2 linked regions of the Archangium violaceum genome follow. The protein of the gene in region 1 interacts with the protein of each later gene in a pairwise test. Links are inferred from orthologs where the notes say so. Each region holds a gene or a part of one and is shown on either strand. Other genes may lie near its edges.

Region 1 (4,742 bases):
TGTTCCACCAGGTGGAGGGCCTGCTGGTGGACAAGGACGTCAGCTTCGCCGAGCTCAAGGGCACCCTGGACGCCTTCGTGAAGGCCTTCTTCGGCTCGGACACGCGCACGCGCTTCCGCCCGTCCTTCTTCCCCTTCACCGAGCCCTCGGCCGAGGTGGACATCTCCTGCACCTCGTGCGGCGGCAAGGGCTGCCGCGTGTGCAAGCAGACCGGCTGGCTGGAGGTGCTCGGCAGCGGCATGGTGCACCCCAACGTCTTCAAGTACAGCGGCTATGACCCCACCGAGGTCACCGGGTACGCGTTCGGCATGGGCGTGGAGCGCATCGCCATGCTGCGCTACCGCATCGACGACCTGCGGATGATGTTCGAGAACGACTCGCGCTTCCTGGAGCAGTTCTGATGAAGATCTCGGTCAAGTGGCTCGGAGACTACGTGGCGCTGCCGGCGTCCGTGGATGAGCTGGCGCGCAAGCTGACGGCCGTGGGTCTGGAGATCGAAGGCCTCGAGCGTCCCGGCGAGGGTCTGCGCGGCGTGGTGGTGGCGCAGATCAAGGAGTCCGTCCAGCACCCCAACGCGGACAAGCTGTCCGTCACCAAGATCGACGCGGGCGGCAAGGAGCCGCTCCAGGTGGTGTGCGGCGCCAAGAACTACAAGGTCGGCGACAAGGTGCCGCTGGCCACCCTCGGTACGAAGCTGCCCAACGGCGTGGAGATCAAGCAGGCCCCCCTGCGCGGCGTGGACAGCTTCGGCATGCTCTGCTCCGCCAAGGAGCTGGGTCTGTCCGAGGATGCCTCGGGCCTGCTCATCCTCCCGCCGGAGCTGAAGCCCGGGACGCCCATCGCCGAGGCGCTCGGGCTGGATGACGTGGTGCTGGAGGTGAACGTCACCCCCAACCGGCCGGATGCCCTGTCGCACCTGGGCGTGGCCCGGGAGGTGGCGGTGGCCACCGGGGGCACCCTGCGTCCGCCCCAGCCGAAGCTGGCCGAGTCCGGTGCGCCCACCTCCGAGAAGGTGAAGATCCGCATCGAGGACCCGGTGCGCTGCCCGCGCTACGCGGCCCGTGTCATCGAGAACGTGAAGATCGGCCCCTCGCCCCAGTGGCTGCAGGATCGGCTGAAGGCCTGCGGGGTGCGCCCCATCAGCAACGTGGTGGACGTCACCAACTTCGTCCTCCTCGAGTACGGCCAGCCGCTGCACGCCTTCGACCTGGACCGGGTGGCGGGGCAGGAGATCATCGTCCGCACCGCGAAGCCGGGCGAGAAGATGACCACGCTCGATGGCAAGGAGCGGGCGCTGGAGCCCGAGGACCTGCTCATCTGCGACCGGGACAGGGCCCAGGCCCTGGCTGGCGTGATGGGAGGCTCGGACAGTGAGGTGAGCGCGGGCACGACGCGCGTGTTGCTCGAGTCCGCCCACTTCCAGCCCTCGAGCATCCGCCGCACGTCCAAGCGCCACGGCCTGCACACCGAGGCCTCGCACCGCTTCGAGCGCGGGGTGGATATCGACGCCACGATCGCCGCCGCCGACCGGGCCGCGGCCCTCATCGCCGAGCTGGCCGGTGGCACGGTGGCCCCGGGCCGGGTGGACGTGTACCCGAAGCCCCAGCCGCCGCGCCGGGTGACGCTGCGCTACGGCCGCGTGGAGAAGGTGCTGGGCGTGGCCATCTCCGAGGCCGACTGCCGGCGCATCCTCGGCACCCTGGGCTTCCAGGCGGTGGAGGAGGGGAGTGGGCAGACCACCTTCGAGGTGCCCCGGGCCCGCGTGGACGTGGAGCGCGAGGAGGACCTGATGGAGGAGCTCGCCCGCGTCCACGGCTACGACAACATCCCCGCCCGGTTGCCGCGGGGGCTCGCCGAGCTGGCTCCCGAGCCGGCCGCCTCCGAGGCCGAGCGCCGCACCCGCCAGGCCCTGTCCGGGGTGGGGCTGAGCGAGGTGGTGAACTACTCCTTCGTCGCGCCGCGCACGCTGGAGGTGCTGGGCGGGAAGGAGCAGCCGGTGGCGCTGCTCAACCCGCTGAGCGTGGAGCAGTCGGTGATGCGCACCAGCCTTCTGCCGGGCCTGCTGGAGAACCTCTCCCGCAGCGTGCGGCACCAGGTGGACAGGGTGGCCCTGTACGAGACGGGCCGGGCCTACTTCCGCGATCCCGAGGGAGGGCAGGGCCAACGCCCGGCCACCCGCGAGGTGCACCGGCTCGCCGGCCTCGTGTGGGGTCTGCGCGGTGGGCGCACGTGGACGCAGAAGGACGCGCGGGCGGACTTCTATGACGCCAAGGGCGCACTGGAGGCCGTGCTGCACGCGCTCCACGTGGAGGGCGTCCGCTTCGTCCCCGCCGAGGCTCCGGCCTTCCACCCCCGCGCCTGCGCCCGGGTGGAGCTGGCCGACGGCACGGTGCTGGGCCACGTGGGCGAGCTGCACCCCCGGGTGATCAAGGGCCTGGAGCTGCCTCGGGACGTCTTCGTCTTCGAGGTGGACACCGCGCCGCTGTACTCGGCGGCCCGGCTGGTGCCGGCCTGGGGAGGGCTGCCCCGCTTCCCCGCCGTGCTCCGGGACCTGGCCGTGGTGGTGCCGGTGGAGCTCCAGAACGACGAGGTCCGCCGCGTCATCCTGGAGGTCGGTGGCACCCTGGTGGAGGACGCCCTCATCTTCGACGTCTACACCGGCAAGCCCATCCCCGAGGGCCGGAAGAACCTGGCCTACGCCATCCGCTACCGCTCGCCCGAGCGCACCCTCACCGACGCCGAGGTGAGTGCCGCGCACCAGCGAATCATCACCGAGGTCAACCAGCGCCTGGGTGGCGCCCTGCGCGCCTGAAGGTTGGGTGACTGCGGGAAAACCTGAGTGAAACCGGTGGGTTGACAGTTGTCGGGGAAGGCTGTCACAGTCCGCCGGGTTCACGGCAGAGAGGGGCGCGAAGGTACTCGCATGACCAAGGCGGACATCATCGAAGGGGTCTACGAGAAGGTCGGCTTCTCCAAGAAGGAGTCGGCGGAGATCGTCGAGCTCGTCTTCGACACCTTCAAGGAGACGCTGGAGCGCGGGGACAAGATCAAGATCTCGGGTTTCGGGAACTTCCAGGTGCGTCAGAAGAAGGCGCGCGTGGGGCGTAATCCCCAGACCGGCAAGGAGATCGAGATCTCGGCCCGCCGCGTGCTGACCTTCCGGCCGAGCGCGGTGCTGAAGGCGGCCCTCAACGGCGAGCAGATTCCGGAGAACCACTCCGAGCTGGATGCCGCGGAGGACGCGGCGGCCGACGCGGCCGAGGCAGCCGGGCTGGATCCCGAGGATCTGGACGAGGCCCTGGAGGAGATGGAGGAGCTCGAGCCCATGAAGGCCTCGGTGGGCGGAATGAAGGCGAAGGCCGAGTGAGTTTTTGAAGGGCCGCCCGATCTCGTACTTGACCTGGGAAACGGGTGGGGGCATAAGGCAGCCCATCTCGACGGCGCCGAACGGCACCGGCGGGAGACGAAATCTCGGGGCGTAGCGCAGCCTGGTAGCGCACTTGCTTGGGGTGCAAGTGGTCGCTGGTTCAAATCCAGTCGCCCCGACCATCGAAAGCCCTGGAGTTTCACTTCACGGTGGGCTCCAGGGCTTTCATCTTCTCCTCCAGGGGAGAGGTGCTGTGGGGAGTTAGTTCAGTTGGTTAGAACGCCGGCCTGTCACGCCGGAGGCCACGGGTTCAAGTCCCGTACTCCTCGCCAACAAGAAGGGCCTGGAATCGAGAGGGAAACCTCAAAGATTCCAGGCCCTTCGCCTTTTCTCATCCACCTGTCTTTCCCTGCGTCGCGGAGCCCGTCTTCCATGCGCGTCAGGTAACTTCGGGCCTGCTTCACGTCTTAACGAGCGATCGACACCCGCTGCACTGATGGGGGGATTGCTCATGTTGGAACGTAGAACCAGATTGATTGCCTACACGGCGTTTCTGTTGGCCCTCGCGGGATGCCCTGCCCCGGCGCCGAAGGAGATCGCGCCGACGCGGGAAGGGCTCGATGCGTACGCCCGGAGGCTCTACGACCTGGCCGAGGCCTCGGACCAGGGGCAAGCCGACGCGCTGGACGCGGAGCTCCGCCGGACCTTCCACTTCCTCGGCGTCCCGGTCGTCGACAGCCGCCAGCTCCCGGCCGACGAGCTGACCCAGCGGTTGGAGTCTCCCCATCCCCCCGCGGTCGACTTCGAGCTCCAGCTCCTCGCCCAGGGCTTGCGCTCCGGCGTGGTCGTGAGCCTCGAGTCGTTGCTGTTGGAGCTCGGGGACCAGGGCTTCAAGACCCGGGATCCCTCCGCCAGCCTCACGCCGGAGCACCTCATCGAGAAGCTGTCACCGCTGGTCGAGAAGGGTGACTACACCCAGGCCGAACGTCCGCTGGCGCTGATCCTGGCGCTGGGGCGCGAGCGCGCGCGCCGCTCGGGCGTTCCGCCGACGAACGCCGTGTTCGGGGATGACGTTCTGGATCCGCTCCAGCTCACGCTGTTCATGCGACAGGTCCTCCCGATCTACGCGGCGGCCCGTGCCGGGACCACCCAGGGCAAGCTCCAGAGCCAGCGGTCCGCCGCCGTGCTCCAGGAGATCGTGCTGGAGAAGGTCATCGAAAGTGTACCCGGCCTCGCGGATGCATTCGCGAAGGGCGGGGTCAACCTGGTCAAGATGGCCGTCATGCTCTACGGATCCAAACTCTATCTGAGTGCGACACCCACGAAGCTGTGGCACCAGCGGCCCGGCGCGGACTCCGTCAGCACGCTCACCGCT
Region 2 (2,955 bases), 1.3 Mb from region 1 along the record:
TGGAGCGGGACCGGATTGACGACCCCCGAGTTTCCCTCGGAGGGGGGCACCCAGGAGGTGGGCGGGCGGGCATGACGCACCTCGGAAAGGCCAGCCCCTCCTCGCCGTTCACTTGCCCGGGATGTGCGCCTGCTGCTAAGAGGCCCACCTTTCCGGCTTATCCGTTGTCCGCTGGTGGACGGCGGTGGGGCCGAACCCTTTCCAAGCAACGAGGCGGTTTGTGGCAGACAGCTTTCTGATCCTCGCCCAGGCAGCGGGCGGACCCGGCGGGATGATGAACATCGTCTTCATCATCGGCCTGTTCGCCATCATGTATTTCGTGATGATTCGCCCCCAGCAGAAGCAGATGAAGGCGCACCGCGAGCTGCTCTCCGGGCTGAAGAAGGGTGATGAGGTCATCACCCAGGGTGGAATCATCGGGCGCATCCAGGTCGTCTCCGAGCGCGAGGTAACGCTCGAGGTGGCCACCGGGGTCCGCATCCGCGTGCTCAAGTCGTCCGTGGCGGGCCGGTTCGCGGTGAGCGAGCCGACGGCGGCCGCCAAGACCGAAGAGAAGAAGGAGGAGAAGTAATGGACCGCGGCTGGTACTGGAGGTTGGGCCTGGTCATCGGCGTGACGCTGCTGACCGTGTGGTTCCTCATCCCCTCCTATTATTCGATGTTCGTGCTCGACAAGAGCGAGCGCAACAACCTGGCGCTGCTCGAGCAGCGCCTGCCCAAGTGGGCTCCCCCCGCCAAGTACCGCATCAACCTGGGGCTGGACCTGCAGGGCGGCATCCACATGGTGATGCGGGTGGACACCAAGACGGCGCTCCAGAAGCGGACCGAGCGCCGGGGTGATCAGATCGCCCGCTACATCAACGAGAAGCAGCTGGGCCAGGTGTCCGTGGACACGGATCCCCAGGCGCTGCAGATGACGCTGACGGCGCAGGATCCGGCCACCATGGACGCCATCGAGAAGGAGGTGCTCGCCACCTTCACCGACTTCGTCCGGGTGGCGCGTGACGGGGCGAAGCTGACGCTCGCGCCGGACGAGGGCCAGGTGAACCGCTTCCGCGAGGAGTCGGTGGACCAGGCGATGCTCGTCATCCGCCGCCGCATCGACAAGTGGGGCGTGGCCGAGGTGGACGTGCGCAAGCTGGGCACCGACGCCATCCAGATCTCCCTGCCGGGCCGCAATGACCCGGAGCAGGCCAAGGAGCTGGTGGGCACCACGGCGCAGCTCGAGTTCCGCATGGTGGACGACTCGACCGATTTCTTCGGGCAGGTCATCCAGCAGAATCCTCCTCCCGAGGGCAGCAACATCACGCTGACCAACAGCGAGGGCTTCCCGCAGCTGCAGGGCCCCAACCGCGAGGCGCTGCTGGAGTACTTCAAGGGCAAGACGCCCGAGGGCCGCGAGGTGCTGCTCGAGTGCGTGCCCAGCGCGACGAAGAAGGGCGTGTGCGACAGCTACCGCACCTTCCTGGTGGAGAAGAACGTGCCACTGACGGGCGAGAGCCTGACGGGCGCGGATGCCTCGCTCAGCCAGCTCAACGAGCCGGAGGTGAACGTCAGCTTCGACGCGGCCGGCGCGCGCGAGTTCGAGCAGCTCACCGAGAAGGGCACGGGCCGGCGCATGGCCATCGTGCTGGACGACTACGTGCAGTCGGCGCCGCGCATCAACGAGCGCATCGGCGGTGGCCGGGCGCGCATCACCATGGGCCGCGCGGGTGGCCGTCCCCTGCAGGAGTGGCTGTCGGACGCGCAGACGCTGGCGCTGGCCCTCAAGGCGGGCGCGCTGCCGGCGCCGGTGACCACCGGTGAGATCCGCCAGGTGGGTGCCGCGCTGGGCGACGAGCTCATCCGCAAGGGCAGCCTGTCGGCGCTGGTGGGCCTGGCGCTCGTCATCGCCTTCATGGCCATCTACTACAAGGGCGCGGGCATCATCGCGGACGTGGCGCTGCTGCTCAACGGCCTGCTCATCCTGGGCGGCCTGGCGCTCTTCAACGCCACGCTGACGCTGCCGGGCATCGCCGGCTTCGTGCTGACACTGGGCATCGCGGTGGATGCCAACGTGCTCATCAACGAGCGCATCCGCGAGGAGATCGGCCACGGCAAGACGGTGCGCGCCGCGGTGGACCAGGGCTATGACCGCGCCTTCTGGACCATCTTCGACGCCCACGTCACCGCGCTCATCGCCGGCTTCATCCTCTTCTTCACGGGAACGGGCCCGGTGCGCGGTTTCGCCACCACGCTCATCATCGGCCTGCTGGCGTCGCTCTTCACGTCCATCCTCGTGACGCGCGTCATCATGACCTACTTCGTTCACGGCCGTAACGCGCAGACGGTGTCCGTCTAAACGGGCCCGGGGGAACAGCAGATGCAGATCCTCAAGCACAAGACGAACATCGACTTCATCGGCAAGCGCAAGCCGGCCCTCTTCATCTCCACGGCGTTGAACCTGGCCATCCTGGTGGGCATCGCCGTCTTCGGGTTCAACTTCGGCGTGGACTTCGCCGGCGGTACGGTGGTGGAGGTGAAGTTCAACCACCCCGTGTCCGCGGCGGATGTGCGCAAGCGCGCCGAGGCCGGCGGGCTGCACGACGTGTCGGTGCAGAGCATCGGCGCGGCCGAGGAGAACTCGTTCCTCCTGCGGCTGGGCGGCGTGACGCAGCTCACCGAGGAGAGCGCGGGCAAGGCCGAGAACGCCATCAAGGCCCTGGGTCCCATGAAGAACGTGGTGGCGGACCTGGCCAACGGCATCATCAACTTCCGCTCCGAGCAGCCGCTCACCGCCGATCAGGTCCGCAAGGCGGTGGAGGGCACGGGCACGGGCGTGGAAGAGGTGCGCGAGCTGGGCCAGTCGCAGTCCGGTGGCTTCGACTACCAGGTCGTCGCCAGCGGCATGGCGGACCGCATCCACAGCGCGCTGGAGACGGGCGCGGAGGGAGGCAAGGCGGACTTCGAGATGCGC

The links. The genes of interacting proteins can lie anywhere in the genome.
Region 2: the proteins of pheT (region 1) and secD interact in binary tests that used the Escherichia coli proteins (3 or more experiments, as listed by UniProt). The link is inferred for Archangium violaceum from one-to-one orthologs.

What each region holds. Positions count from the first base shown.
Region 1 is NZ_CP069396.1:6,237,970-6,242,711, forward strand. The notes cover bases 1-3,106. They hold pheT (phenylalanine--tRNA ligase subunit beta), read left to right. Parts: upstream 1-400; coding sequence 401-2,812; downstream 2,813-3,106. Other genes in these bases: pheS (phenylalanine--tRNA ligase subunit alpha), read left to right, coding at 1-401; JRI60_RS55165 (integration host factor subunit alpha), read left to right, coding at 2,924-3,106. Also shown: more of JRI60_RS55165, read left to right, coding at 3,107-3,367; JRI60_RS25090 (Ig-like domain-containing protein), read left to right, coding at 3,879-4,742.
Region 2 is NZ_CP069396.1:4,892,777-4,895,731, forward strand. It holds secD (protein translocase subunit SecD), read left to right. Parts: upstream 1-570; coding sequence 571-2,340; downstream 2,341-2,955. Other genes in the region: yajC (preprotein translocase subunit YajC), read left to right, coding at 221-571; secF (protein translocase subunit SecF), read left to right, coding at 2,362-2,955. UniProt on the Escherichia coli protein: Part of the Sec protein translocase complex. Interacts with the SecYEG preprotein conducting channel. SecDF uses the proton motive force (PMF) to complete protein translocation after the ATP-dependent function of SecA.